DNA from 4 places in the Oxobacter pfennigii genome. Region 4 is predicted to be linked to each of the others. Evidence: riboswitches for the same ligand, from Rfam matches in the RefSeq annotation. Region 4 holds a riboswitch; each other region holds the start of a gene.
The links. A riboswitch is a leader RNA that binds a small molecule or an ion and turns the genes downstream of it on or off. The one in region 4 is predicted to bind cyclic di-AMP.

Region 1 (7,787 bases), 160 kb from region 4:
ATCATTAAAAGTTCAACTCCAAAGTATTTACCCCCAATTTTACTACATTTTTCACCTTTTAGCTACATTTTTATACGTATTATAATGTAATTTATACGTAAATTTCATGCAGCAGGATTTCAACAAAATCTTGTACTTCCTTAACTTAAATGAAGTTACAGCTTGACAATTTATGGAATGATTCATATAATATAGGAGGCAGAGTAATAGTCTGCCGGATACTTATTCGAAAGGAGTTGTTGTTAATGTCTGTTATAAATGCAAAGGTGGTTTTTGAATAATTGAATATCGGCACAGGCGTTTAAATTGCCGGTGCGCCTTCTTTCGAGCAACCTGAATAGTGTGAAAGCAATGTGCACGCTATGAGCGTGTTTTTTATTTGCTTTTTTTACAATCCCGCAGGCGGTCGTCATCTGCGGGATTTTTGCGCCCTTTTCCAGGAACAATATTATTAAAGAGACGATTAAAGCTTATACGACTGAGTCTACCCGCAAAATTATTGTAACAGGAGTGATAATTATGAGTGATAAGAAAAATTTTTATGATTATATGAAAACACTGCGCCGGAGCTGGGAGATAAACCCAAGGACAAGGGTCCAGGAAAATGATTTGAATAATAAAAAGAAGAGAAGACAGCAAGAAAAGAAAATTATAAAGGATGGATTTGAATAATGAATATAGAAGACTATGGTTGGGACGGTTATTTTGAAAAGGAGTGGAAGAAAAAGCATAAAGAGGGAATGCTTCCTGCAAGAATCATATCTGACTACGGTCAATTTCTTCGGGTGGTCTGCGAAAAGGGGGAAGGGCTTGTTAAACGCCCTGTGCAGAAAGCATATGACGAGATCAATCTGGCGGTTGGAGATTGGGTTGCAGTTGATGATTTAAGTGAGGATCAGAGAAGCATATGCTTTGTTTTGCCAAGGAAAACCAAATTTTCCAGAGCTGCTGCAGGTTATGAAGTAAAGGAGCAAATCGTTGCGGCTAATGTGGATGTGGTTTTTCTCATACAGTCATTAAACAGGGATTTTAACATGAGAAGGCTGGAGCGATACTTAATTGCAGCATGGGAAAGCGGAGCCATGCCCGTTGTGGTTTTAAGCAAAGCCGATTGCTGTGATGACCTGCCGCAAAAACTTGCAGAAGTATATGAAACAGCTCCGGGTGTGGACGTTCATGCCATCAGCTGTGTGACGGGAGAAGGCATTGATGATATTAAAAAATATATATCAAAGGGAAAGACTGCAGCGTTATTAGGTTCTTCCGGTGTCGGCAAATCAACTCTCACAAACCTATTAGCTGGGGCTGAATTGTTAAAAACCAGCGAGGTAAGGGAGAAAGACTCAAGAGGCAGGCATACTACAACACACAGGGAACTTATATTGCTGCCCCAAGGCGGGCTTATAATGGACACTCCCGGAATGAGGACTCTGCTTTTATGGGAAGCAGATACGGGCATGGAGATGATGTTTGGCGATGTGGAAGAGCTGACAAAAAAATGCCGCTTTTATGACTGCAGGCATGAAAATGAACCGGGCTGTGCCGTAAAAGAAGCTTTAGAAAGCGGAAGTCTGGAGAATACAAAATGGGAAGCGTGGGTAAAGCTGCAAAAAGAGCAGGAATACCTTGAAGCCAAAAAACAGGGCAAACTAAGACAGCGTGAGAAAAAATGGGCTAAACAGATAGCAAGTATCAAGACTGATTCCTATTAAGAGGCTTAATAAGATAAGAACCCCGCCAGCTATAGCATCATAGATAGCTGGCGGGTCCAGGGAACCTTGTTGTTGCACAATAAAAAAACAGCAAAGTCACTTATTTGACTCTGCTGTTTTTTATATGGAGGTTAAGAAGTCAACAGCATCCTTTGCAGTTTGCACATGAATCACAGATTTTCTTTACAAAATGCCTGACTGAAAATGAATGAGTTGATAAGGAAAATTCATTTTCAGAGTTATCGTTAAATGTAACTTTTCCATTTGAAAAACTGATTTTTAAAGGAACTGTATCCATCACATCAAAATTAATGTAATCCCGCCTGCTGCCTGGCTCGAAGATGAATTTATTGCCGTTAATATCAGTAATTTCTATAATATCCGTTGATGTTGTAAGGGTTTTTATACTGCCATTCTCATAGAAGGACAAAGAGTTTGAATCTGCGTTTATTCCAACTGCATCTTTATCATATGCAGCAATTACGCCTATGGGAGTATCAGTTAAAATCGGATTATTTGGCTCACAGGATTTAAGGCTTCCGTTTTCATACAATGATATGCCAATGCGTGTATCTACGATTGCTGCCGGTGAACTTATACTCGCTGTTTCTTTAGGCCAGAGCGTAAGGCTTTTTATCTCTCCTGACGGATAAAAGAAAATACCTATGATTTTGTTTTTTATGATCCCGAAGGAAAAGACAAATTCAAAATCCTGAGCCAGGCTGTATTCGTTTTCTTCTGTCCAATAGCCTGTTATTTCTCCGTTCAGCGGAAAGATTCTCTTTATACTTTCATCTTCATAAAAGGTTACATATTCAGCCGGAATAAGGCCGTAGTCCGTTTTTATAGCCGTCTGTTCCTGGAGGGATAAGGATTTTAAATTCCCGTTTTTATAAAAGGACAGAGAACTTGTATTTTTTCTTCTGGCTTCATCATCCACATACTGAGGAACGAATTTTCCAAAAGGAGTTTCAATCTCGTTAAGTTCATCTATCGTACATTCTTTGATGCCTCCGTTTTCATAAGTTTCTAAATGGGTTATTCCCTTTAAAGTGCCGTACTTGATATTTATTTTATTCATATTAGCCTCCTTCTTAATGTTTTATTCTGCTGCATTGCAGGTTTTGGGACGAACAATAATTTTATACTCATTGTTTTCTCTGCTGATTATATTGCCTTTAAGGTTGAGCCTTTCAAATTCTATTTCAAACCATTGGGGTACATGGCTGCATATAATCTCCAGTTCATAAAATCGTGTGTTTTTCAAAAAAGGCAGCAGCGCCTGTTTTGAAGAAACATTGGATTTTATATTCTGAAGCGGCTTTAGATCCATGAAATAATATCCATTCTGGTTTGCCTCAACAGGGTATGGTATGGGAGGGAATTTTGCTTCACATGGGGATTCTGAACTTTCAGCTTCGGTCTCTTTCCCCTGTATATAATCTAAAAAATCCGCAGGTTTGCCCTCAAATTCCCAGGAATTGAATCCTTTCATTTCAAGGATGTTATAAACAAGCCCGTTTACTTTTTCACCTACAAATACCCTGCAGTCACCAAGCTCGTCAATTATGGCGGAAATCTGATCCCTGATGGATCTAAGCCCTGACGAGCTGTCAAGGTAAAAGAGGATTTCTTTTAATACTGTCCATTTACCCCGTACCCTTTTATAAATCTTTATAATGCCTTTATCATCTACAGACGATGTATCTCCGTTCTTATCCAATAAAACTGCAATTTCAATATTCTTTTTCATTCTCATCATCCTCTCTTTCTTCATAATAATCCTTGTAAATTAAATAATTAAATGCAAAAAAGGTACAATGTAAGCAAACATTGCACCTTTGCAAAAATTCCTTATTAACCCTTGAAATATATAATTTTTACTGCCCCTAAGAATGTTTTTAGTATTATAGCAAAAAAAATATTTATTTGCAATGTACATCGCAGCCAAAATTTACGATATAAAAGAAGTGCTCCAAAATATCAGAGCACTTGTAATGTTAGTTTATGATTCTTCTCGCAGTCATGTAATTGCGATTATAATAATCTTCCGATAAACTGCTGTAGCGTACTTTGCCGCCATAGCCTGAGGCTGCATGAATAAATGTGCTGTCTCCTATGTATATGCCTACATGAGTGATGTTGTTATGGCCTCCGTTGGTATCGAAAAATACCAAATCGCCCATTTGAAGCTGTGACCTTTCAATGATTGTACCCTGATAGGCTTGTGTGGAGGCTGTACGGTTTAAGCTTATCCCGTTGTTTTTAAATACGAACTGGGTAAAACCGGAGCAGTCAAAACCCCGCTCGGACGAACCGCCGTAAACATATTTTATGCCCAAGTATTTTTCGGCAGTTCCAATTATCTGCTGTGCTTTTGTTACAGTTTCGGCAGCCGGTGTTACAGCTGCAGCCGGTACTTCAGGCGCAATTATTGCATCAGAGCCCCTGGAACTTAAATCAATTGATGGGATTGTATCCAGTAAGACGTATTCACCCGCAACCCAGCCTGTAATACCGTCAAAAGTTACCTTGTGCCAGTTGCCTGAGGTTTCTTCAATAGTGAGTTTTGTCCCGGGATACAGCTTGCCTATGACGGGATAATCAGTGCCCGGTGACTGGCGCAAATTGAGATATCCGGTGCAATTAACCGTGCCTGTGGTGCTTTGGGCATAGGCAGTAGCAGAGAGAAAAGCAAACATAACAAGCATTGTTGAAACAAACACTGCGAATTTAAGCCGTTTCATTCTATCCTCCTATTTTTAGCTTCCGAAGTTAGCTGACGGGTGCGGGCAAAGAGGCGTCCCTACCATACAAAGATGGATTAACCCCAATTTTGGTTTCTCCGTACTCCCTGAAAAGGAGATTCAGCTTTTTTTGTGCGGTGCATATTTTGACAGGTTGTCCTACTTTTAGCATTAAAGGTTGTCCAAAATATGCTGCACAAAATTATGATAGAACTTTTGTCGCCTAATGTCAATTCTGTTATGTTTATCATCTCTATTGTCTGAACCTTAAACCTAGGCAACAAGTGGCATTTCGGAACAATGTTAACTTTTTGTGACAAAAAAAGAGTAAGAAACAACATTTTCCCTCTCTGGCCTGACCACGATATTGGTTGAATTAATTTATACCTGGACGGGTTTAGATATCTTCACGTCACAAGGAACCGTTTGTAATGTGCAGAATCGTTCAGCGTATTTGCAAGTCAGTCTAAGCATAGGACGCATCTCGGATATGCGATGCTGGCTTGATGCATAGAAAATATAAGGTGAATTATCTTTGCCCATAAGTAGAAATCCGTTGTTTTCCAAAGTATCATTGCTCCAGTCCTGTACAATTTGTGTGACGTCGATTTCGGTATAACTGCGTCTGTATGAGTTTTCAAAAGTTACACATCGACTCAAATCTACAGCTGGCGGTGTATGCATACAACCGCAGACGTTGAAAACTTCGAGCAATGGATACAGGGTGTAGTGAGCTTTGGTATTTTTCTTACTTGTAACTTTCCCCATATTGCATGTATCATACGGAAGTTTAAAAAGAATCAATTTGGCTTTTAGTAAAACGCACTTGCATAACCAGAGGGGCCAATTGAAAAACAAATAGATTATTTTTTCATAGCCCAATAACAGAGATTGCTTTGGCTTCTCCCGATAGAAGCTGTCTGTGGAATAATTAAATGCCGATTGAGGACGTAAATCTATTACACTCACTGTTCTCACCCCTTACATAATATGCAGTGCTTTGACATGTGCGACTGTACAACTTTTGAAAATCCTGGCATATACTGTAACTGTAAAAGAAAGCTAGTTATCTTTTTATACAGAATAACCGCAAGGAGGCTTATTCATGGCTATTGTTAATGTTGCTGCAAACGTGACAGCATTATCTGAAAATTCACCTTATAGTGTTGTAGAACTCATATTTAATTATGAAGGCACTACGGTTCAAAACGGAACTGTAATTTACTACAGCGCTCATCTTTCGGATGGGACTAATTCTGAGGATGTCGTGTTCCCGTTTACGATAACTGCCGGAACGGAAATACCAGCTACAGGAAATTTTGCATATACACCCGGAGTAACTTTTATATCGGAGATCAATGCTACAGAAGGAAAAATCTATTATACTGCATAAGTAACATGAAAGAAATTGGTGAAATGAACTGCTCCCTGTCAAGTCAACGTAATTAAGTTAAGCATTGGATGAGACACCCATTATTACGAAAACGATGAACTTACTTAAGCAAGTTCACCGTTTTCGTATTACAATGCTCTAATATATGGTAAAAAAGGCTGCCGCCCAATAAGTTATTCAACCACTAAAGCGGCAGCCTGAATTTTTTGAATGATATTTTTTTATTGTTAGTTTAATTTTCTTTTTTCATTCTCAGGAAAATTTTAACTATTTCATTTACAACAAGGGGAACTATGGATAATAATCCAACGGTAATCCAGTCGCCGGAAGTTAGGTTAAACACCTTGAATACCTCTCTTAAGAAGGGCACTGTTATAACTACATCCTGAAGGAGTATGCCTATTACGATAGATATCAGAAGGAACTTGTTTGTGAACCAGCCAACCTGGAATATGGACTTTCTTGTGCTTCTCATGTTAAGGGAATGCACAAGCTGGGATACGCTAAGTACCACAAAGGCCATGGTCTGGGCATGAGTCAGTGCTTCTTCGGATATATTATCCGGGAATATGGGGAACAGGGATGTTGCTCCTGAATATACCCTTGCACCTATTATGAATGCTGCCAGTGTTAAAATACCTATGAGTATACCGTTTAATATAAGGCTAATGCCTGCACCGCCTGAAAACAGGCTATGCTTTGGATTACGGGGCTTTTCTTCCATTATGTTAGGATCTCCAGGGTCGACACCTAGAGATAATGCCGGCAGCGTATCCGTTACCAGGTTAACCCACAGAATGTGTATGGGTTTTAAAGGGGAAGCCCATCCAAACAGTATGGCAAAGAACAATGCGATAATTTCACCGGTGTTGCAGGATAAAAGGAATATAATGGATTTTTTGATGTTGTTGTAAATATTTCGTCCTTCTTCTATGGCAGATACTATGGTCTTGAAATTATCGTCAGTAAGTATCATGTCGGATGCGCCTTTTGCAACGTCTGTTCCTGTTATACCCATGGCAACGCCGATGTCAGCGGCTTTTAGGGAAGGTGCGTCATTAACGCCGTCTCCTGTCATGGATACAATGTTTCCTTTGGATTTAAAGGCTTTTACTATTTTGACCTTGTGTTCAGGAGAAACCCTGGCAAATACCCTCAAGTTATCTATCTTATCTTCAAGTTCCGCATCGGATAATTTATCAAGTTCGGTGCCGGATATCGCCTGGGATAAATCATCGGTAATTCCAAGCTCCTTTGCTATGGCAAAGGCGGTATTTTTATGATCGCCTGTTATCATTATGGTTTTGATTCCCGACTTTTTACACAAAGCTATGGAATCTTTAACTTCCAGCCTTGGCGGATCTATCATACCTATAAGTCCTATAAAGGTCAATTCGCTCTCTAAAGAGTCTATGGCGACATTCGATGATCCAATTGTCTTGTATGCTGCGCCTAAAACCCTCAGAGCATCATCAGACATTGTGTTTGCATTATCCATTATTTCATCTATTATTGCATCGGTTAAAGGAACTATTTCACCGTTTAAGTGGATGTTTTTGCATATTTTAAGAAGGTTATCGGCGGCACCCTTTGTGTATACAAAATATTCGTCCCCATATTTGTTTACAGTGGTCATCAATTTTCTGTCCGAATCAAAAGGCACTTCATTTATCCTGGGGTGCTGCTTTTCAAGCTCGTTTTTGAATATATTGAACTTGACTCCGGCTTCTAATAGTGCAATTTCCGTCGGGTCTCCGGTTTTTGATTCTACAGAGTAAGTGGAGTCGTTGCAAAGTACCAGGTTTTCTATCAAAAGCCTATGTTCCTTTTTCGTTGTATTAAGTTCAGAAACATCATCCATCGTTTTGCCGGCATAGAATTTTATTACTGTCATTTTGTTCTGTGTCAGCGTGCCTGTTTTATCGGAGCATATTA
Region 2 (7,787 bases), on a different contig from region 4:
TCCATACCCACATGGAATCAATCAATGTACCGTCCATGTCAAATATTACTGCGTCAAAATTATCAAACATTTTGTCTCCTCCGTATATAAACACACATTCAAGGTATATTAAATTATATCATGAAAAGATTTCAAATGACTGTGCCAATTGAAATCTTTATATCGCGAATTTTACATAGTAAAATTCGTATCACAATGAATCCTTGCAGGATTCATTATATCATACCTTATTTTTAAACAACATAAAGTTTATGTTAAAAAGTAAATTCCATATGTTGACTTGGAAATAATTTTATGTTAATATACCTACAGGGGGTATACCATATGAATGATGTATTTGATGTAATAATAATCGGAAAAGGCCCGGCGGGGATATCAGCTTCCCTGTATACCTCGAGGGCAAATCTTAAGACTTTGATAATAGGAGAAGCCGGCAGTTTATCAAAAGCCCATCTTATTGATAATTATTTTGGCTTTGAAAACGGCATAAGCGGAAGTGAATTGCTTAAACAGGGTGAAAATCAGGCTAAAAGGCTGGGCACCGGCATTATAGAGGATCAGGTTATAGCTCTGGAATTTGATTACGTCGATAAATATACAGTAAAAACAGGGAAGGGTACTTACCATTCAAATGCTGTGCTTCTTGCCACCGGTTCGCAAAAGAAAAGCATAATCATTGAAAATATCGATAAGTTTGAAGGTAAAGGTATCCATTATTGCACCACCTGTGACGGATTTTTTTACAAAGGAAAAAAGGTAGCTATCTTAGGATATAATGAATATGCCAAAAACGAATTGGAAGAAATGAAGCATTTCACTGAAGATATTACCCTTTTGACCAACGGAAACAAAAAGACTGTAGATTTTGAAGGTGTAAAGATTTTTGAAGGGAAGCTCAAATCATTAAATGGCGGAGAATTTTTGGAAAGCATTATATTTGAGGACGGTAATGAGGAAAAATTCGATGCTGTATTTATTGCTTATGGCACTGCGTCTTCCGTTGATTTTGCAAGGAAACTCGGTGTTATAATAAAAGACGGGACAGTAGAAGTCGATGACGAACAAAAGACCAATCTAAAGGGCCTGTATGCTGCAGGAGATTGTGCCGGCACCATAAAACAGGTATCTGTCTCAGTAGGCCAGGGAGCAATTGCAGGTTTAAAAATTATTGAGTATATCAGAAATTTCAGGAGGTAGATAATATGGCAGGAAAGAATATTGTAGTTTTATCAGATGATAGTTTTCATCAGGAAGTATTGGAATCGAATATTCCGGTAGTAGTGGATTTTTGGGCTACATGGTGCGGTCCTTGCAAAATGTTTGCACCGATTTTTGAAGAAGTAGCTGCCGAATACGAAGGTAAAGTAAAGTTCTGCAAGCTTGATACCGACGCAAATCCCAAGACTTCCATGGAATACGGCATAAGAAGCATACCTACGGTTGCTTATTTTAAAAGCGGTGAAACTCCAAAGGGCTCAGTAGGCCTTTTATCAAGAGATGATTTTAAAAATGCTGTTGAAACTTTGTTGAAATAACTAAAAACCTGGCGTAAGGCCAGGTTTTATGTTTTAATAATATATATGTATTTATATCGGCTAAGGAGGTGGAACTACTTTGAACAATAGAATTATGGAAGATGGCGGGAAAGTTATCATAGAGAATATTCGGGATTTTGAGCCTAAACATGTATTTGATTGCGGCCAGTGCTTCAGGTGGTATGAAGAAGGTGACGGAAGCTATACCGGCGTCGTACAGGGAAGAGTAATTAATGTGAAAAAAGATGGACAAACCCTTGTATTGGATAATACGGATAAGAAGGAATTTGATGGTCTCTGGTATGATTATTTCGATATGGGAAGGGATTATGGAAAAATCAAAAACGAGCTTTCAGAGGATGATACTCTAAAAGAAGCCATTGGCTTCGGAGAAGGCATAAGAATTTTAAAACAGGACGAATGGGAGACTTTGATTTCATTCATTATATCTGCAAATAACAGGATACCCATGATTAAAAGAGCCATAAAAGAAATATCCGAAAAGTGGGGAAAGCCTGTTGTATATAAAGGAAATACTTATCATTCCTTTCCTTCCCCTCAAGATTTAAAAGATGCATCTGTTGAGGATTTTGAAAGCTGCCATACAGGCTTTCGGGCAAAATATATAAAAAAGACTGTGGAAATGGTAATTAACAAAGAGATAGACCTATATAATTTGAAAAACCTTACTTATGCTGAAGCCAGAAATGAGCTCATGAAGCTTCCCGGGGTAGGGCCTAAGGTGTCTGACTGCATATTGCTTTTTTCAATGTATTATTATGAGGCTTTCCCTGTTGATGTGTGGGTAAAAAGGGTTATGCAGCATTTTTATCTTGCTCCAGATGTCAGCCTGCCTAAAATAGAAAAATTCGGACAGGAGAAGTTTAAAAAATTAGCGGGTTTTGCCCAGCAGTATTTGTTTTACTATGCCAGGGATTTGAAGGGCAAGGAAATAAGCGTATAGCTTTTTAAAAAAAATAAGAACCCCACCCGCTAATAGCAATCAAAGATTGCTAGCGGGTCCCGGAAACCTTGTTACTTCGTAATAAAAAACAAAAGCCGTAAATTAATACGGCTTTTGTTTTTTATTTGAAGAACACATGTCTGCCTATTGTTGTTGGTTTATTTTTAGTGGCATTTTTCATCCAAGTACTTGTCGCAGATTTCGGATTATAATAGAAAATTGCATCATCTGTAGGGTCATTTCCCCTTAGTGCCTCATCCACTGCCATATAGGATTCAGCATCCGGATTTATATCCATATACCTTTCATCCAGACAGGAAAAAGCATTTTTTTCGTATATAACATCTTTAATAGTCTTGGGGAATTCAGGATGCGACAGCCTGTTGATTATAACAGAGGCAACAGCTATTTTTCCAATGAAGGGTTCACCTTTGCTTTCAGCATATACAACCTTCGCAATAAGCTCAACTTCATCATCTGTAAGTTCATACTTGAAATTATTTGATTCATTGCTTTTAAAGGCTGTAACGGACAAAGAATTTTCAGAAGGAACATTGACACTTTTCATATTATGATATGGCGTGAATATTTTGATGAAGGTGCTGTCATCGTCCTTTGAATCCCTGCAAAATGCACTGCCTGATCCTAATCCGATTAGCACTGCAACAACGAGTAAAAATACTCTTTTTTTCATGTGTATACCCCCTTTTGCCTACGAGGTTAGCTGACGGGTTCGGTAAAGGCATAACCTACGCTTTCGCGATTCACCCCAAATTTGGTTCCCCCGTGTTTTATTAAACTTCGGCTTATTCTTAATATGTGTCTTTTTAAGAAAAATATTCGAAAAAGACTTTTATATTTTTTATTTTTGAATTATGTTGTTCATATAATATGGATGAAATTAACCTAACTGACGTAGAATTATTATATAAGCTGTAATTTTAGAATTACTCCGGGCAATGGCCGAAATTCACGGTAAGTATTATGTGAAAGGTGGAGCAATATGAAGATTGAGATTCCTGCAACCTCCCTTATTGTGCTTTGCGGCATTGCCGGATGCGGTAAGTCTACTTTTGCGCTTAAAAATTTCAAGGATACTGAAGTTGTATCTTCTGACAGATGCAGGGCTCTGGTTTCCGATGATGAAGAGAATATGGAAGTATCAAAAGAGGCCTTTGAACTTTTTTATTACATTATAAAAAAGAGAATGAACCTTAAAAAATTAGTGGTTGCAGACTCGACGGCAGTATCTCACGAGGCAAGAAGAAAGCTTTTAGACCTGGCAGAGGACAATAATTATTATTCTATTCTCTTGGCATTTGATATATCCACTGAAATTGCCATTGAAAGAAATAATTTAAGACAAAGAAAGGTGTCGCGTTATGTTATAGAAAAACAATATGCTGCTTTTCTTAAATCTTTAAAATCTGTTGAAAACGAGGGATTTGACAAAGTGATCGTACTGAATGAGAATGATGCCGATGATTTCAAACATGAAATTGTTTCCTATAATATAGAAACTGAAGATAAAGCTTTGTTTGATATAATTTCCGATGTTCACGGCTGCTGTACCGAGCTTGAAATGCTCCTAGACAAACTTGGTTACAGAAAAAATGGATTCAAATACAGCCATCCTGACGGAAGAAAGGTTGTATTCGCAGGTGATATCGTGGACAGAGGACCAAGGACAATGGATACTATAAGGACCGTCATCAATATGGTCAATTCGGGAAATGCCCTTTATATACCCGGAAATCACTGCAATAAATTTTACAGATACTTAAAAGGCAGCAAGGTGCAGATAAAGAATGGATTGGAAACTACGGTCAAGGAATACGAAAAGCTTGAAAAAAGCGAAGCAAAGAAAATTAAAAATGATTTTTTGGAGCTATATGAAAATTCTCCTCTTTATTTGATGCTGGACAATGGCAATCTTGTTGTAGCCCATGCAGGAATAAAGGAAGAAATGATTGGAAAGCTGTCAAAAAAAATAATTGATTTTGTACTGTACGGCGATGTGACGGGGGAAGTTGACGATAAAGGGCTTCCTATAAGAGGTGATTGGGCAGCGAATTATTACGGAAAACCTATGATAGTTTACGGACATACTCCCGTTTCCAAGGCGGTTTTTGTCAATAATACCATAAATATCGACCAGGGCGCTAGCATGGGAGGAAGCCTGACTGCCTTGAGATATCCCGAAAAGGGGCTCGTCTCAGTCCAATCCCAGGGAACCTATTACCGTGGAGGCAGGCAACAAAAGGAGATGGAACGGGAGATTAAACTTGATGATTATAAAGAATCTTTGAGTTTAAGAGACAGACACGATCACAAAATCAAAATTGATTTTGCAGAATTGAGAAATACCGTTGATACTTTAAGAGCAAAAGAAGATATTATCAAATGGATAATATATATTCCGCCGATTTTGCCTTCCATAAATAATGAAAGCTTGGAAAGCCAGCTTCAAAACTCAATGAAGTATTACAAGGAAAGAAGCTTTGACAAGGTAATAATAGAACCCAGATTTTCAAGTGAAAGCATTATTATGATAATCTGCAGGGACGAATTGTGTGCCGCCGGATATTTTAAAGGAGACAGTCCGGCTATGGCTTATTCTATATATAGGGAAGAAATAGTCTTAAATGACAGAGTGTTAATGAAGCTGCAGGCAGATATAAAGGCCAAGGGCTATTTCGAAAAATACAACACTGAATTTTTAGTTATAGAGGCAGATGTTCTTTCGCAGGCAGATGATATTTCCATTGTTCCTGTAAAAATAATTTCTCATAGCTGTGAAGCCTATACCAACAAGGATAACCCTTGGCAAAGAGACAGCATTGAAAGGCTTATAGAGTATTCGAATATATTCCGCAGAAACTTAAACCAGATATTTGACACAGACACAGAAGCAAATTCTATTATTTCTAAATTTAGCCAAGAGAGGTATAATAGCTATGTGGTAAAATCCGAAAAAAGCCGCCCCGAATATAAAGGACGCATTGTACAGCCTGAGATCCTGTGTACTAGAGAGCCCCTGTGCACCGGTTTGGACAGCTTCAGGCAATCGGTATATTCCTATGATTTAAGCGACATAGCCTTGAACAAATTTCTAAACAAAAAAATGTCCAACAGATACTTTGAATATATTATAGGAGCTGTCACCATAAACAACAGAATGATAAAAATGAGGGAGTGATGTAATGGAGCTCAAGTATTATATAATAGAAGGCTCTGTACTGCCGGAGGTTTTCAAAAAAGTAGTAGAAGTAAAAAAGCTTCTGGAAACGGATATGAAGATGTCCATAAACACGGCATGCAAAAATGTGGATATAAGCAGGAGTACATATTATAAGTACAAGGACAGCGTTTTCGAGTTTTATGAAAACAAAAGGGCAAAAATAGTCACCTTCTCACTTAATGTTCAGCATGTTCCCGGAGTCTTATCAAACATATTGGAGACTATCGCCGAAAGCCAGGCAAATGTTCTTACCATAAATCAAAACATACCCATAAACGGTATGGCGCTCATTGTGATTTCTATGGAGACAGTAAAGATGACAAGAGGCGTGGAAGACCTTATAAACAGCCTCAGAAACATCGATGAGGTTAGAAAAATAGATATATTATCAAGGTCTTGAATATATTAAAAATTATTAAAAAATAGTAAAACTAAGAGAATTTAAGGAATACGGTATATTCTTATGATAAATTGAAAAAATAATAAAGTATGGGAAAATAGGGCATTTTTAGAAGGTATGCAGTATTTGCTAATACTGTACCTTTTTTTTAATATTATATTGTAATTAGCACTCGCGTATGGTGAGTGCTAACAAAATGATTTTTAAATAAAATTTACATAATTTATAAGGAGGGTTACAATGAATATTAAACCATTAGGTGACAGAGTTGTTATTAAAAAGATTGAAGCCGAAGAAACAACAAAGAGCGGAATAGTACTTCCCGGTACTGCCAAAGAAAAACCCCAGATGGCTGAAGTAGTTGCAGTAGGCCCAGGCGGTATAGTTGAAGGCAAAGAAGTTGCTATGCAGGTTAAAGTAGGAGATAAAGTAATATTCTCAAAATATGCCGGAACAGAAGTTAAGTTTGACGAAGTAGAATATACAATTTTAAAACAGGACGATTTATTGGCAGTAGTAGAATAATTCTATAGGAGGGAAATATAATGGCAAAACAGATTAAATTTGGCGAAGACGCAAGACGTTCATTGCAAAAAGGCGTTGATAAGCTTGCCGATACTGTAAAGATAACTTTAGGACCTAAGGGAAGAAATGTTGTATTAGACAAAAAATTCGGTGCACCCCTTATAACAAATGATGGTGTTACAATTGCAAGGGAAATTGAGCTTGAAGACCCCTTTGAAAACATGGGGGCTCAGCTTGTTAAAGAAGTCGCTACAAAAACTAACGACGTTGCCGGTGACGGTACTACAACAGCAACACTTCTTGCACAGGCTATTATAAGAGAAGGTTTGAAAAACGTGGCAGCCGGTTCAAACCCCATGCAAATCAGAACAGGAATAAACATGGCTGTTAATGTGGCAGTTGATGAAATAAAGAAAATAAGCAAGCCTATAAACGGTAAAGAAGATATCGCAAGAGTTGCAGCAATATCCGCATCCGATGAAAGCGTAGGAACTCTTATAGCAGATGCTATGGAAAAGGTAGGAAACGACGGAGTTATAACCGTTGAAGAATCCAAGACCATGGGAACTGAACTTGATGTTGTTGAAGGTATGCAGTTTGACAGAGGATATATTTCTGCTTACATGGTAACTGATACAGAAAAGATGGAAGCTGTATTGGATGACCCATATATACTTATTACCGATAAGAAGATAGCTAACATACAGGAAATACTTCCTGTTCTTGAACAGATTGTACAGCAGGGCAAGAAACTCCTGCTAGTTGCTGAAGATGTTGAAGGCGAAGCCCTTTCAACATTGGTATTGAACAAACTCCGCGGAACATTTACCTGCGTTGCCGTTAAAGCTCCCGGCTTTGGCGACAGAAGAAAGGAAATGCTCCAGGATTTAGCAATACTCACTAACGGCAGAGTTATAACCGAAGAATTAGGCTATGAACTTAAAGATACTAAAATTGACATGTTAGGAAGAGCAGAAAAGGTTAAAGTAACAAAGGAAAATACAATCATCGTAAATGGTGAAGGCGATAAGAAGACTATCAAGGACAGAGTAGCTCAAATCAGGTCACAGATTGAGGAAACTACTTCCGACTATGACAGAGAAAAGCTTCAGGAAAGACTTG
Region 3 (7,787 bases), on a different contig from region 4:
CAATTGCTGCTGTCAATATCTGCATTCAGATGTTCTTTCAATAAAGCGAGTACTTTCTTTAACAGAATTTCTTCAGAACTAAAAGGAAAACCCTGATTTGCCATAACATCCAGATATCTTTCGAGCTTCTGTTCAAAATCCATATTTTGAACAGAACTTTCTCTTTGGAACTGATAAAGCTGCCTTAGAACATACATTAACAGAACGTCCTCTTTGCTGTATTTTTCAAGAAGGATATCATATTGTCTTCTCATTGAAGGCTCCACACTTTGTAACGGTATATCCTTTTGCTGAGCCAGATATGAAACATATGCGCTTTCTCCCTTTTCTATTGCTTCATACATATCAGCATATTTTATTGCATTAAAATCCCCTTCTACCAGAACAACCTGCGGTTTAATTCTGTTGAAATTCTTTTCTATGTCTTTAAACATGGGGCTGTCTATATCGTTTGAATGATTTGAACCGTAAAACAATAATTTTTTATTGTTTTTGTCAAGGTTAATAATTTCCACTCCCCTGACTTCCTTTGAATTTATATTGTAATAATACAGCCCAAAGGTCAAACAAATTATTAAAAAGAACAGTATAAGAAAATTTCTTTTTTTCAACCCTCGCCCTCCTCGCTTTTAAAAGAATTATCCATGTCAATAGTACCGCAATGTCTGCCGCCAATTCAACATTGATTATTCAATGATAATTAACTAAAATTAAAGATATATAAAAAGATTACATATTATATATCAATACAATTCATTGAAAATATCGAGCAAAAAGAAGGGGTACATTTGCAAAAATATATAGAGGTTATAAATGTAAAAAAAATATATCAGATGGGGGAAGTGGAAATCAAAGCTTTAGATGACGTTTCCTTTTCCATAGACAAAGGCGAATTCGTAGTTGTGGTAGGACCCAGCGGTGCCGGCAAAAGCACGGTATTAAACATTTTAGGCGGTATGGACACATTAACAAGCGGACAGGTTATTGTGGACGGGCGAAACATAGGAGACTATAATTCAAAGCAGCTGACAACCTACAGGAGACATGACATTGGCTTTGTTTTTCAGTTTTACAATCTGGTGCAAAACCTTACTGCCGTTGAAAACGTGGAACTTGCCACTCAGATATGCGATAATCCCTTCGACCCGGCAGAAGTTTTAGAACAGGTAGGTTTAAAGGACAGAGCAAACAACTTTCCCGCCCAATTATCCGGCGGCGAACAGCAAAGGGTTGCCATAGCAAGGGCCCTTGCCAAAAACCCCAAACTGCTGTTATGCGACGAACCAACCGGGGCATTGGATTATAATACGGGTAAATCCATATTAAAACTTTTACAGGATACCTGCCGTGATTTAGGCATGACTGTCGTTGTCATAACTCACAATCTTGCCATTTCCCCTATGGCTGATAGGGTTATAAAAGTTAAAAACGGTAAAGTGGATGATATATCTGTAAATGAACATCCTATGCCTGTGGAAAGGATTGAATGGTAGCTATGAAAAATGCTCTGCTCAAGGATACATTGAGAGAGATACAAAAGACCTTTTCCAGGTTTCTCTCCATTTTTGCCATTGTTGCCCTGGGTGTTTCTTTTTTTGCGGGAATCAAGGCTGCCTGTCCGGACATGAAAATCACTGCCGATACCTATTTTGATGAATACAGGCTTATGGATATAAGGCTTGTATCAACTATAGGGTTTAATGACGAGGATGTGAAAGCCGTTAAAAGCACATCCGGAGTAGAAGGAGTTTTCCCCACCTATTCCATGGATGCAATAGTTAGCATCCAGAAAAAAGATGTGGTATTTAAAGTATTGTCCCTGCCTATGAATAAGCTGTATAATCCTGACGAATCATATATAAACAGGGTAAGGCTTATATCCGGAAGGTTTCCGCAAAAGGAAAATGAATGCGTAATAGAAAGCGAGAATATAAGTCCCAACCTAAACATAGGCTCTAAAATTAAGCTGGAATCGGGAACGGACTGGAACATTAGCCAGAGCCTTAAAGTAAGCGAATATACCATAACGGGCATCGTGGAATCGCCTTATTACATTTCCTTTGAGAGAGGAACAAGTTCTATTGGAAACGGCAAAGTACACTGCTTTATACTGGTACCTCAGAATAATTTCAGGCTGCCGCTTTACACCGATGTTTTTGTAACCGTAAAGGGCGCCAGGGATGCACAAAGCTATGATGATATATATGAAACAATTGTCGACCCTGTGAAGGAAGCATTAGAGGATGTAGGGGAAGACAGGGTAAAAAAACGTAATGATGAAATTCTTTATTATGCTTATAAAGAGCTTAACAATCAAAAATGGCAGCTGGATATGACACAAAGAAAGCAAAATAAAGAAATAAATACTGCCGACCTTGCCCTTTTGGAATCAAAGCTTCAAATTATAAGCGCAAACATGTCCCTTTCATCCGGCGAGGATGAATTTTACAATACCATGAGAGCAGCCGAAGACAGCATAAACGATGGCTTCAGAAAATTAGAAGAAAATGAAAGGGAACTGAATAAAAACCTTCAAAGTATAAATTCTGCAATGAAGCGGGCATCAGAAACCGAACTTCAGCAATATAAGGCTATGGAGTCACAGCTTAATGCAGCAAAAGCCAGCCTTGAAGTCTCGAGGCAGCGGCTTGAAAGTGAAAAAAGGGGACTTGAAGCTTATAAAAAAAGCATACTGGATGATTTTATAAGCAATAGAACTATGATTGATAATTCAATTGAAGACATCATAAGAGGTAATCTTGACATAAAGGCTGGGAAAAAGTTATCTGATATAAAATTCCACCAGGCCAACCAGCAAATAAAAACTGCTGAGGAAGAATTGGAGGAGATGGAGGAACCGGAATGGTATGTACTGGATAGGGACACCAACCCCGGATTTGCCGAATACGGCAGCGCCGCAGACAGAATGGATGCAATTGCTGCAGTATTTCCCGTGTTCTTTTTCCTCATTGCCGCACTGGTTTGTTTAACTACCATGACCAGGATGATAGATGAACAAAGGACATATATAGGAACACTTAAAGCTTTAGGCTACAATAAACTGTCCATAGCTTCAAAATACCTTCTATATGCCGCCGTTGCCAGCATAGGCGGCAGCATATTGGGGCTTTTAGTGGGCTTTAACCTGTTCCCTACAATAATTTTCAATGCCTATGGCGCCATGTACTCATTGCCTCCCATTATTACGGAGTTCAATGTGGAATATGCCGCATTATCCATGGCAGCCGCCGTATTGACGACTACACTGGCAGCCTTTTTTTCCTGCAACAAAGAGCTTTTAATGACACCTGCTCTTCTTATGAGGCCTAAAGCGCCCAAGGCAGGAAAAAGGATATTGCTGGAGAGAATTACTTTTATATGGTCCAGGTTTAATTTTACCCATAAAATAACCGCCAGAAATATGTTCAGGTATAAAAAGCGTTTTTTTATGACGGTAATAGGTATAAGCGGCTGTACCGCCCTGCTGGTAACCGGATATGGCTTAAGGGATTCTATTCTGTCCATATCTCAAAAACAATATGGGGAGATTTATCACTACGATTTATCCGTCAACCTTAAGGAGAGCTATAAGACCGACGAAACTCCGGAAATATTGACTGATATTGCAAAGGATAACCGTATAACAGATTATATACTTTTGAATGAACAAAATGTGGATGCCGGAACTGAATTAACCGAAAAAGCTGCATCCTTAATAGTTTCAAAAAATACCACGAAGCTTCAGGATTTCATAACCTTCCGGGTGAGAACAACGGGGGAAAAGCTAGAGCTTGATGACAAGGGCGTAATTATTACCGAAAAGCTGGCTAAACTTTTAAATGTAGCTGTTGGGGATACCATATATCTAACGGATGAAGATGATAACAAGGTGTATGTAAAAATAACGGGTATAACAGAGCACTTCGTATTCCATTATATTTACATGACCCCGGAGCTTTACAATTCCCTTTTCGAGGATGAGATAGAGTTTAATCAGGTTAAAGCCGTCATTGCCGATGGCTCAAAGGAATTTGAAAATACATTATCCACAGATTTGATTAAGGATTCCGAGGTGAGCTCCATAACCCTTTCCTCCAATACAATGGCAACTTTAAGCGATATTGTAGAGAGCCTGGATTTTATCATAATAGTTTTGATTGCATCTGCAGGAGCTTTAGCCTTTGTGGTTTTATACAACCTTACAAATATAAATATAACCGAGCGTTTAAGAGAAATTGCCACCATCAAGGTCCTTGGCTTTTACGATAATGAAGTGTCCGCCTATGTATACAGAGAGAATGCTATTTTAACCGTCATAGGCATTTTTGCCGGCCTGGTACTTGGCATATTCCTTCACAAGTTTATAATACTTACAGCTGAAATAGAAAGCCTTATGTTCGGAAGAGAGATAAAAATACCAAGCTACATTTACTCAGCCATTCTCACAGCAGTATTTGCAGCATTGGTAAACACGGTAATGTATTTCAAGCTTAAGAAAATAACCATGGTTGAATCCTTGAAATCGGTAGATTAATAATTTATACTGTTTATATTATTGTCTAACAAGCCAAGTGGTGTTATTATAATTGTGTAAATTATTTTGGGGAGGCCGCAAATGGGCGAAGAAATAACACAAAAGCCAATGTATCAGCAAATAGCACTGGATATTGCCCGCCGCGTTGTAAACGGCGACTTTCAGGCAGGCTGTAAAATTCACGGTCGTTCCACTCTTGCCGGCGAATATAATGTGTCTCCTGAAACTGTGAGAAGGGCGGTAATTCTCCTTCAGGACATGGATGTGGTTTCAGTTTCCCATGGAAGTGGCATTACCATTAACTCCCAGGAGGAAGCCTGTAAGTTTATAGACAAATTCAAGGATATGGAATCCATAGCATCCTTGAAAATGAATTTAGACAAGCTATTTGAGGATAAAAAAGAGATTGATTCAAACCTTGCCAATACCATTGAAAAAATAATAGATTATTCCGACCGCTTAAGAAACATAAGCCCTTATAATCCGCTGGAAATAGAAATCAAGGAAGATTCGATGGTGGTCGGTGAGACCGTTTCTTCCGTAAAGTTCTGGCAAAATACCGGCGCTACCATAATAGCAATCAGAAGAGACAAGGACATTATACTTTCTCCCGGCCCTTATGCTGAGTTTAGGGCAGGGGATGTGATTGTGGTGGTTGGAGATGAAGGAGTTTTAAAAAGAGTTAAAGTTTTCCTGAATGTATAGAATGTTATACTTAATTATATATAGTTTTTATATAAACAGGGTCTGTTGCATTTTAAACAACGTAATGAGCATTGTGAGAGTTCTGTACAAGTTCTTGGTGACACTTTCGCAGAAAATACTTAGAATTTTAGATTGTTTGAGCGGAGTGAAGTTTAAAAATTCTTGTATTTTCAAGGCAGGGAGCCTTAGAACTTGCAGAACACGAACATAGCAATGCAGTGTTTAAAATGCAACAGACCCTTAATTTATTTATTTTAAGAAATTGACAACTGACAACTTAAATAATATAATTAAGTTGTATCTTGCTATCTCAAGGAGGTCTGGTAATTTAAAATTATTAACAAGCGCTGAATTCACAGTATGTGAAGCGGGGGACCCGATAATATGGGGTGAATCCGATGCATTTAAATGCATTGGAGGGGTCATACTCTTTCGATCCTAATCCGTCAGCTAACCTCGTAAGCCAAAGAAAGAGGAGGTAAAAATTATGAAGAACAATAAAAAGAGCTTGAATTATGCTGTTATCGGAGCAGGTAACGGCGGTCAGGCGATGGCCGCGCATCTGGCCTTATGCGGGCACAATGTGCGCTTATACAATAGAAGCATTACGAAAATAAAGAAAATACAGGAACAAAGAGGTATTTATCTCACCGGAAAAGAAGAAGGCTTCGGCAGGCTTTCTTCAATGACAGACAATATAAAAGAAGCAATAGAAAACGCAGATGTAATAATGGTAACCATCCCGGCATCAGGCCATAGAGAGATAGCAAATCTATGCCATCCTTACCTTAAAGACGGGCAAATCATTGTCTTAAATCCCGGCAGGACAGGCGGCGCTTTGGAGTTTCTTAATATCATAAAGCAAAAAGCTCCCAATAAAAATATTATAATATCTGAAGCCCAGACCTTTGTTTATGCTTGCCGTGCAGAAACAGCAGGCGTTGTTAAAATTTTCAGCATTAAAAACCAAGTATCCTTGGCTTCCATACCCTCATATATGACAAAGTACGTTGTGGATACCATAAAGGATGCTTATCCTCAGTTTATTCCGGCAGATAATGTTTTGGAAACCAGCCTCAATAACATTGGTGCTATTTTTCATCCTTGTCCTACCCTTTTAAACTGCGGACGGATAGAATCCACCAATGGAGATTTTGAATATTATTTAGAAGGCATCACTCCCACTGTTTCAAAAATTTTAGAGCAGATGGATTCAGAAAGAGTTAAAGTAGCCCATGCGCTGGGAGTCAAAACAGTTACGGCCCTTAAATGGCTTGAAGTCACTTATGGTTCAAAGGGAGAAAGCCTTCATGAAGCCATTCAGAATACTTCAGGATATATGGGCATTAAGGCCCCTAGTTCAATGGATACCAGATATATTTTTGAAGATATACCCGAAAGCCTGGTTCCTATTTCAGCCATAGGGGCAACTGTAGGCATCAGGACACCAATAATTGATTCTATCATAAATCTGGCATGCACTGCTCACGGTGAAAACTATTTTGCGGCAGGCCGAAATGTAAGAAATTTAGGAATAGAAGGACTTACGGTAAGTGAGCTTATGGAGCTTGCAACTTTCGGTATAGTTGAAAGGCCCAGGGAGGTTGTTGCATAATGAAAAAGATAATTGCAGCTGCTATCGGAAATTGCGTCCACGTAGCAGGTGTTGCAAATTTTCTCAAGCTTGCAGAAAAAGAAGGATATGATACGGACTTCTTAGGCCCTGCAGTTTCCATAGAAAACCTTATTAAAGCCATAAAGAAGCAAAAACCCGATATAGTGGGGGTAAGCTACAGGCTGACTCCATCTGCGGTAAAGCCCCTTTTGGATGAGTTACAAAGAGCAATTGAAGATAACGGTTTATTAAACATAGAATGGCTTTTTGGCGGTACCCGTCCGGTATGCGAAGTAGCAAAAAGCTATAGCTTCTTTAAAGAAATCTTTGACGGGAGCAGCGATGATGAATTTACCATATGCTATCTTAGCGGTAAATCCAGTGACTGTAAGGATACTTATTTTGAAAGTAGCTTAATTGAGAGAATAAATAGAAAATATCCATATCCTGTGCTCCGGCATCATTTTGGTCTGCCTTCACTTTCGGCTACCATTGAAGGCATAAAAACCATATCGGAAGCAAAGGTGCTGGACGTTATTTCCATAGCCCCCGATCAGAATGCCCAGGAACATTTCTTTGAAATGGAGAAGGCCAGCAGTGCCTTGGATGGTGCCGGGGGGGTACCGGTAAGATCTCCTGAAGATTTCATAAAGATGTATGAAGCATCAAGAAGGGGTAATTACCCTCTTTTAAGATGTTACAGCGGTACCAGCGATGTGTTCCGTTTCGCAGAAATGCTGAGAGAAACTATAAATAACAGCTGGGCTGCAGTTCCATTATGCTGGTATAACGTCTTAGACGGAAGAGGCCCAAGGGATGTTGAAACTTCCATAAGGGAAAATCAGGCCCTTATGAAATGGCACGGCGATAGAAATATACCCGTGGAGGTTAATGAATCACATCATTGGAGTTTAAGAGACGCCCACGATACCA
Region 4 (7,787 bases):
GCGTATGAGTTTTTATCTCATATACATGAAATGTCCCTTAAATTAAAGGAAAGTACTCAAAATAAAGCTTTTATAAAGGATAGTATTACCTTATCAACGGTACATAGCGCCAAAGGGCTGGAATTTTCAAATGTATTTTTGATAGGTGCAGTTGAAGGATTCTTTCCTCACAAGAAATGCATCAAAACCGGGGAACATATTGACGAAGAAAGACGATTGTTCTATGTTGCAGTGACAAGAGCTAAAAATAATTTGTTCATCTGTGCTCCTCAGAGCCGAAACGGTGCAAAGCAAGCTGCATCCAGGTTTTTGATGGAGGCCTCCTCCAATCAAAAAGAGCCTCTTAGACATAAATCCTTTTCATTAAATTCCGGTGATTTAATAAGCCATAAAATCTTTGGAACGGGAAAGATAATGAGCGTCAAAAAAGACCTTATTTCAGTGCTCTTTTATAATAGGAAGGGATTGAAGGATTTGGACATAGAAACCTGTGTTGACAATAAACTTATTGAAAAATCTTAGATTAATATCATTACTTTATTGACTTATTTGAAATATTATTTTACAATATATATAATAATATTCAAGAAATAATAATTATTGTTTAAGGGTGATCAATATGAATAATTTAGCAGCTGCTTTCAAGCCTAAAAGTTTAAAACTTACTCCTCAAAGAATAGCTGTATATGAAATGTTAAAAAATACAAAAGCCCATCCATCTGCTGAAACAATATACAATACCATAAAGGAACAATATCCAACCATGAGTTTGGCAACAGTTTATAAAACACTGAAAACTCTCGAGGAAATCGGACTTGTAATGGAGCTTAACGTAGGTGAGGGAAATTTCAGATATGATTCCAATACTCAACCCCATTCCCATATTGTTTGCAATAAATGCGGAAAAGTCGATGATATTGAAGATGCTGATTTGTCCCATATTAATGAAGCTGTAAAGAAACACACAGAATACACAGTATTGTCAAGTAAAGTTTACTTTTATGGAATTTGTCCCGAATGCAAAACCTCAGATGAAAGCAGTAATTAAATTTATTACGCCGGGGACTAGATCTTTGGCGTATTTTTTATGTATATTTTAAAAGGACCAGATTAACCGGAAAATTATTTTAATCCATAACAGAAGACATGGCTTCCTGTAACGGCGCAGCCAAAAGAAAACCTTTATTTATTATCTCAAAGCGGATGCTTTTCTCTTTGTATACTTCTCCGTCGATATTTAACGGCAGCGGTCTGTCACATTCTATATATACCTTTTTTGACCTGTAAAATTTAACTTCCTTAAATTTTTCATGTTTTCCTTTCATAAACTGAGGAAATAATACCAGCATTTTAAATTTAGGCATATTTTCTATAAAACAAATATCAAATAGTCCATCATCTAAGACTGCATATGGCGCTGCCTCCATCCCTCCGCCATAAAACCTTCCGTTTGCTACGGCAGCCAGTAGAACCTTTTTTTCAACTTCCCCTTCGTCAATAAGCATCTTTATATTTTCGGATTTTCTTTTAAATATAGTTGTTATGAGTGCTGCAATATAAGCTATGCTTCCTGAAAGGAATTTTTTTGCTTTGTTTGTGGCCAATACCACCTCTGCATCAAATCCTACGCTTGAAATATTGATAAAATACCTGCCATTCACAATACCTATATCCATATTTTTTATTTGTCCATTTAAGGTGTCGTTTATTATTTTTTCCGTATCTCCCTTTATTCCAAGGCTGCGAAAAAAGTCATTTCCGGAACCGTAGGGCAGTATGGCAAGGGCAGTATTTGTATTTGCAGTACCGTTTACCACCTCATTTACCGTCCCGTCCCCTCCTACGGCGAAAATTATTTTATATCCATTTTTACAACCGGCTTTTGCAATATCAACAGCATGTCCTATTCTTTCGGTATATGCTATATCATATTCTATTTTTTCCCACTTTTCCATCACTGCTTTAATAACAGGAGCTTCCTTTAACGCCCTGCCTTTTCCGGCAGCGGGATTTATTATAAAAAGAACCTTCATCAACAATACCCCCGATGTATAATTCCAAGATAATTATATTTTACACATGTCAAAAGCCTTTATAAAGATAATATCAATAATAAATAAAGCTCCCTTAATAAGGGAGCTTTATTTATTATTGATAAAACACATGTTCTCCGATTCTTGTAAGATATGTTTTATTCTTTACTATCCACTCTCCCGCCGACTTGTCAGGATTAAAGAAATACGTGGCATTTCCTACTGGTCTTGAACCGCTTAATGCTTCTTTTGCGGCCTTGATACTGTCGGTACCTGGAGTATTGTATATGGTTCCGTCTGCTACAGGGCTGAACTGAGGTATACCCTTGTAGTCATCAAAGATAACTTCTTTTATTGTATCAGGGAAGTCCTTTGATTCCATTCTGTTTAAAATAACATTTCCTACGGCTACCTTTCCTAAATATGGTTCTCCTGAAGCTTCGGACTCTATTATTCTTGCCAGCCAGTAAATATTTTCCTCTGAGACTTCTGCAGTTACTGAAGCTGCCTCAGATACTGTCTTTGCCTCATCTAAAGTACTTAATTTCTGACCAGGATAAATTGTATCACCAGCTAAAGAATTTATAATTTTGAGCCTGTCAGAGGTTGTCCCATATTTTTGGGATATAATCCACAGAGTATCCCCTTCATTTACGGTATACAGGTCTTGTGACTTTCCGCCAATTAGTGTATCAACTTTGGATAATGTTGCCGGCCCTGCAATACCGTCAGTGCTTAAACCGTTGGCTGCCTGAAATTTCATTACTGAAAATCTTGTCAGGGTTCCGTAATTTCCTGTAGGATTGCTTCCGTTAAAGTACCCCAATGCCTTAAGATTCTCCTGAAGCTTTAAGACTTCCGCCCCTGTGCTTTTAACTGCCAAAGTTGATGCAGCAAATGCATGCCCATTAAACAGCACAGGTGCCGTCAATGCCAATGCAATCATCATGGACATTGACGCCTTTTTTATTATGTTCATTTGTGTTTCCCCTTTCTATTTGCTTCCGAAGTTAGCTGACGGGTTCGGGATGAAAGGTTCCCTACTGCATTAATACAAGCTTAAATATTAATGCCGATTAACCCCAAAACTGGTTCCTCCGTACCCGCAATGCGGGATTCAGCGTAAATGTATTAGCAAGCTGGCCCTAACTTATTTTAAGGCTATGGACATTATATAAAAAAAAGGGATTTGGGGCAAAGCCGTTTTTGTGGTTATATCTTTCATGACCTTTGATGTTTTTAAAAGACAGGCTCATAACACACGCATGTCCAATTATCCTCTTAAATATTGTGTCATACCAAATATAGCTAACAATAATTTTCCAATCATTCTATTGCAGCTTATAGCCTAAAACAGAAATGCATATAATTAAAAACTAATGCAAAATATAATGTAGACATTGCAATGAGTAAACAAATAAGCACTAAGGAGTGAGCAAATGGATAGATTGGCGTTAATATTAATGATAATTGGGGCGGTGAACTACGGCTTAATTGGTTTATTTCAGTTTGACCTTGCGTCCGCCCTTTTCGGAGACCAGGGCTCAATTATAAGCAGAGCTCTATATACTCTTATAGGAGCCGCCGGAGTTTATTCCATTTCATTGCTGTTTAAAGAGCGCAAGCCTGTCAGATAGATACCGTTAAAAAATCCCATCTCAAAACCGGAGTTTTAAGATGGGATTTTTTACGCTCTCTTTAGCTTGGTAAGCATATAAATCATATAAGCCCCGGCAAGTCCAATAATGCTGTATATTACCTTGCTCACAAATTCCATCTGCCCTCCGAAGATAAGCGCAACCAAATCCACATTAAGCAATCCTAAAAGTCCCCAGTTAATAGCTCCTATAACTACTAAAATAAGTGCCAGCCAATCAAACAGATCAAGCTTCATAAAATCCTCCCTCCAAATATATGTATTGGCAACATCCATTCTACATAACTTAAGTTTGCCATTTCATTCTAAATATATTTGATGCTTAATGTTTCTATTCATAATTTTTTATATATTAAGGATTTCTCAGAAAATAAAAAAAACCTTACCCATAAGGTAAGGTTCTATATACCTTTTAGTCCCATGATGCCGATTTCCTGCATGTTCATACCCGCCTTACAGCAGGTGGGTGTCCTGTTCATATCCTCTGTCTTCCTGTACAAGCAGGCGTGACATAATATACAAAACTCCGAACTCCCGTATTCATTCTGTCGGTTGAACATACAAGGTTACTCGAGCACCTCAGGAAGACTTTATGCTCTTTGTTTGTTCACTCATATTATAACACCGCCCTTACCCTCTTTCAAGGACTAAGACTGCGGTAATTTATGGGGGTGACATTACTTTATTTTGTCTCTCAGACTATTTACTGCAGCTTTGGCAGCAGCCGAAAATATCATTGTATCAATCTGATATGCAATAAACTGAACTCCCATGTCCGCCCATTTTTTTGATGATTCAACATCCGTTGTGAAAATTCCGATGAACATATCTTCTTTTTTAGCTTTTATCCTTTCAATAATCTCTTCTATCCTCTCAATGACTTCCGGATGGTTTACCTGCCCAGGTACTCCCATGGATTGGGAAAGATCATATGGTCCTATGAATATACCATCAATACCTTTAACTTCTAAGATATCATCCAGATTATTATAGCCTTCCATTCCTTCTATTTGGATCATGAGCATGGTATCTTCATTTGACTTTTTTATGTATTCATCCATATTTATGTTTCCGTATCTTGCGGCTCTTACCACCCCATGCATTCCCCTATCCCCTAGTGGATAAAATTTTGCTGCCTTAACCGCCCTTTTTGCCGACTCCACATCATCTACATGGGGAACTACCACCCCGGCCGCCCCAATGTCTAATGCATGTCCAATAGCTGCGTTAGTGTTTTCAGGCACCCTATAAACTATTGATATGTCAAGATCCTTATTATCCCCTGCAATACAAGCATTCTGAAGGGTTAAAAACGTTCCCGGCCCATGTTCTCCGTCTACTATGCAAAAATCAAAACCCGCCAAACCCAGCATTTCAATTGTTTCAGTGGCGCAAACAGCAGCAAAAGGACCTATGACTGTTTTTTTACCTTCCATTTTTTTAATTATACTGTTCATATTAAACCTCCAATTACTTTTCAAATATCTTTCTTATGTCTTCTATATTATCGGTATAGCTTAGAGCAATCATAAGCTTTATGCGGGCTTTTTGGCCGGGTAGATATTCACCGAAAATAACTCCCATATCCTTTAATTCCTTTCCGCCTCCCTCATAGCCATAGGTTGCTAAAACCCTTCCTTCAAAGCAGCGGGATACCATCACAACGGCTATTCCTTTATCTATAGCGCCCTTTACACCCTTGGCCATTTGTGGCGGCAAGTTCCCTCTGCCTAATGCTTCAATTACAATTCCCCGGCTTCCCTTCTCGATGCAGTAATCGATGAATTTGGTATCCATACCCGCCGCGCATTTTATAAGCTCCACCCTTGTTTCTAAAGACCGTATTTCTATATTGTGCCTGTTAATCCTGTTTCTAAAAAAAAGAGCCTCGTTATTATCCACTATGCCTATGGGCCCGAACTCCGGGCTTTTAAATGTATCAAGACTCATGGTATTTGTTTTTGTAACCTCACTGGCACAGTTAACCTCGCCGTTTAAAACTACCAGTACTCCCCTGTTATTTGCCTCATCTGCTATTGCCGTACATATGGAAGCCGACAAATTGGCCGGACCGTCATAGCCAAGCTCCGAGCTGTTTCGCATGGAACCGGTTACAACGACGGGCTTATGGCTCTTTATTGTCAGGTCTAAAAAATAAGCTGTTTCTTCCAGGGTATCAGTGCCATGGGTTATAACAACACCATCTATTTCTTTTCTGTCTAAAACCTTCTGCACATATTTTGAAAGCTCCAGCATTTTTTCAGGGGTAATATGAGGTCCCGGCAAATTTGAAAATGTATCTATTTCAATTTTCGCAAATTCTTCAATGCCGGTAATCATTGCCACTATTTCCTCACCGGATAAGGTAGGTACCGCAGCTTTTATCCTTTCGTCCACCTTCATTGTAATAGTGCCGCCATTGAATATTAAGGCAATTTTCTTCATATCTATCCCCTTTCGTTTATATTGGTATTGTATTCAAAATACTTATATTTTAATTATAGCATGAAAAAAGCAGTGAAGTTCACTGCTTTAAAAGACTTTGTCTAATTTCTTAGGAGCAAGGGTTATACTGTTCCTCCTTAAGTAAATTAAAGTGCGTTATCGATGGTTTCAATGTATTTTCTGATATTATCATCCCTCTTATCAAGACCGGAATACCAGGGAGAATCTTTATCCGGTGCTTTTGAAAAATACAATGCCTTATAAATTATCTCAGGACGGTACTCAAAATGAAGTATATCAAAATGCCCCCATTTGCCCCCCCAAATAAAATTGTTTTTTTCAAATATCTTTACTATTTCCCTGGGGTAAGACAGCATCCTTTTCTCACCTGTTTCCCTATTAGTCCATTTCCAGTAATCCCTTTTGTCCTTTGACAGGTCAATGGCAATTCCAAAGGAGTGGGGGCTTAAAAGATTAGTTCCGGATATATTCCTGTAATTAAAGGTACCGCTTGGGGGAAATAAGCAAGAATAAATTTTGCTTTTATTGTAGGCAAGGGGTATAAGTTCCTTTGAGACCTCGGTCAATGCACATGCTGCATTGTTGTTTTTATTAAAGCTTAAGCTTTTATATCCAAATTTCACACCTGTTAAGTTTGACTGTATCTTTTCCTTTGTGCTGCCGTATACCTCTTTTAAAATGGAGTATACCCTTATGCGGCCGGGATCACATTCAAGGGGCATGAGGGCCTTTATATCATTAATAGGATATATTACTTCCATCATATCCTGAATATCGGGGTTGCTCATTTTCATTTCAAATGTTTTTTGCCTCTTATCATCATATAAAACACGCTTTCCTGATTTCATTATAATAAAAACGCTTTCATTTTCCATTTTTTCTGCTCCGGTAATATAATCCGGATATGCCATCATAAGGCATAGTATGTCCCTTTTCATGATAATCTCATAGTCATCTTCAAGCTGATTTAAAGAAGAGAGAACAATGCTTTTGCAGCCTAAGCATATAACTGAAATGAAAAGCAATACACATAGCAATGATTTCTTCATTTATGCCCCGTCCTTTTGTCTGTAAAAATTTAAGGGTAATCTTGCCCTTTATTCTTATAGTATGTGTATTTAACTTTTATTTAATCTTTACTTTCTTCGATATGCCCTCAAATAAATACAAAAGATAATCAACATCCACGTCATTTTCTTTAAGAGAGTCTATTCTGTCCTTTGCTTTATTTAAGGCTGTTTTTGCCTCGTTATAATCCCTTTGCCTTATGCAGGAACTGGCATATTCCAATAAATAATCGGTTTTTAACACCGCTTCCGCCAGCTCTTCTTTATCATCATTAACCAGCTCCACCAGCAGCGGATACAGCTTAGGTGAAGTTTTTATCTTGGAACTTTTGAGAATTTCGCTGTTTCTGGCAGTTTTCTTTGGCATTTAGGTTTCACCTCATAAATATACTTATATATTTAACTCTTGTATTCGCTTTCTAAATCCTTAATTGCCTCAAGTACTCTTTTTAATTCCCTGTCATGTATGTCCATTATCCCATTTAATTTTCTTTCTACATCGCTGTCATTTGCTTCAAATTTGAATTTCAAATGCCATGTCGGATTATATCCTTCTTCATCCTC

Region 1: linked by a shared signal. The riboswitch ahead of OXPF_RS20860 (C40 family peptidase) and the one ahead of OXPF_RS20130 (cell wall hydrolase) in region 4 are both predicted to bind cyclic di-AMP.
Region 2: linked by a shared signal. The riboswitch ahead of OXPF_RS01815 (cell wall hydrolase) and the one ahead of OXPF_RS20130 (cell wall hydrolase) in region 4 are both predicted to bind cyclic di-AMP.
Region 3: linked by a shared signal. The riboswitch ahead of OXPF_RS00970 (NAD/NADP-dependent octopine/nopaline dehydrogenase family protein) and the one ahead of OXPF_RS20130 (cell wall hydrolase) in region 4 are both predicted to bind cyclic di-AMP.

The regions. Positions count from the first base shown of each region.
Region 1 covers NZ_LKET01000068.1:298,360-306,146, reverse strand. Annotated here, with positions in the region: gene OXPF_RS20880 (SpoIIE family protein phosphatase) at 1-5, opposite strand, end outside; gene OXPF_RS22825 (hypothetical protein) at 520-672, shown strand; gene rsgA (ribosome small subunit-dependent GTPase A) at 672-1,712, shown strand; gene OXPF_RS20870 (hypothetical protein) at 1,852-2,793, opposite strand; gene anfO (Fe-only nitrogenase accessory protein AnfO) at 2,815-3,465, opposite strand; gene OXPF_RS20860 (C40 family peptidase) at 3,713-4,459, opposite strand; cyclic di-AMP (ydaO/yuaA leader) riboswitch at 4,461-4,595, opposite strand; gene OXPF_RS20850 (DNRLRE domain-containing protein) at 4,841-5,437, opposite strand; gene OXPF_RS20845 (hypothetical protein) at 5,565-5,852, shown strand; gene OXPF_RS20840 (cation-translocating P-type ATPase) at 6,085-7,787, opposite strand, start outside.
Region 2 covers NZ_LKET01000016.1:30,690-38,476, forward strand. Annotated here, with positions in the region: gene OXPF_RS01795 (HAD family hydrolase) at 1-70, opposite strand, end outside; gene OXPF_RS01800 (NAD(P)/FAD-dependent oxidoreductase) at 325-1,197, shown strand; gene trxA (thioredoxin) at 1,203-1,535, shown strand; gene OXPF_RS01810 (DNA-3-methyladenine glycosylase family protein) at 1,630-2,499, shown strand; gene OXPF_RS01815 (cell wall hydrolase) at 2,621-3,193, opposite strand; cyclic di-AMP (ydaO/yuaA leader) riboswitch at 3,194-3,316, opposite strand; gene OXPF_RS01820 (AAA family ATPase) at 3,503-5,698, shown strand; gene OXPF_RS01825 (ACT domain-containing protein) at 5,703-6,140, shown strand; gene groES (co-chaperone GroES) at 6,381-6,665, shown strand; gene groL (chaperonin GroEL) at 6,686-7,787, shown strand, end outside.
Region 3 covers NZ_LKET01000014.1:7,970-15,756, forward strand. Annotated here, with positions in the region: gene OXPF_RS00950 (hypothetical protein) at 1-611, opposite strand, end outside; gene OXPF_RS00955 (ABC transporter ATP-binding protein) at 789-1,493, shown strand; gene OXPF_RS00960 (ABC transporter permease) at 1,496-4,534, shown strand; gene OXPF_RS00965 (GntR family transcriptional regulator) at 4,616-5,239, shown strand; cyclic di-AMP (ydaO/yuaA leader) riboswitch at 5,575-5,719, shown strand; gene OXPF_RS00970 (NAD/NADP-dependent octopine/nopaline dehydrogenase family protein) at 5,727-6,854, shown strand; gene OXPF_RS00975 (cobalamin B12-binding domain-containing protein) at 6,854-7,787, shown strand, end outside.
Region 4 covers NZ_LKET01000068.1:135,448-143,234, forward strand. Annotated here, with positions in the region: gene OXPF_RS20115 (ATP-dependent helicase) at 1-522, shown strand, start outside; gene perR (transcriptional regulator PerR) at 620-1,048, shown strand; gene OXPF_RS20125 (diacylglycerol/lipid kinase family protein) at 1,128-2,033, opposite strand; gene OXPF_RS20130 (cell wall hydrolase) at 2,149-3,012, opposite strand; cyclic di-AMP (ydaO/yuaA leader) riboswitch at 3,017-3,166, opposite strand; gene OXPF_RS20135 (DUF378 domain-containing protein) at 3,473-3,670, shown strand; gene OXPF_RS20140 (DUF378 domain-containing protein) at 3,721-3,927, opposite strand; RNA gene ssrS (6S RNA) at 4,102-4,279, opposite strand; gene OXPF_RS20145 (HpcH/HpaI aldolase family protein) at 4,368-5,147, opposite strand; gene OXPF_RS20150 (asparaginase) at 5,161-6,135, opposite strand; gene OXPF_RS20155 (M15 family metallopeptidase) at 6,282-7,205, opposite strand; gene OXPF_RS20160 (hypothetical protein) at 7,282-7,590, opposite strand; gene OXPF_RS20165 (DUF6762 family protein) at 7,623-7,787, opposite strand, start outside.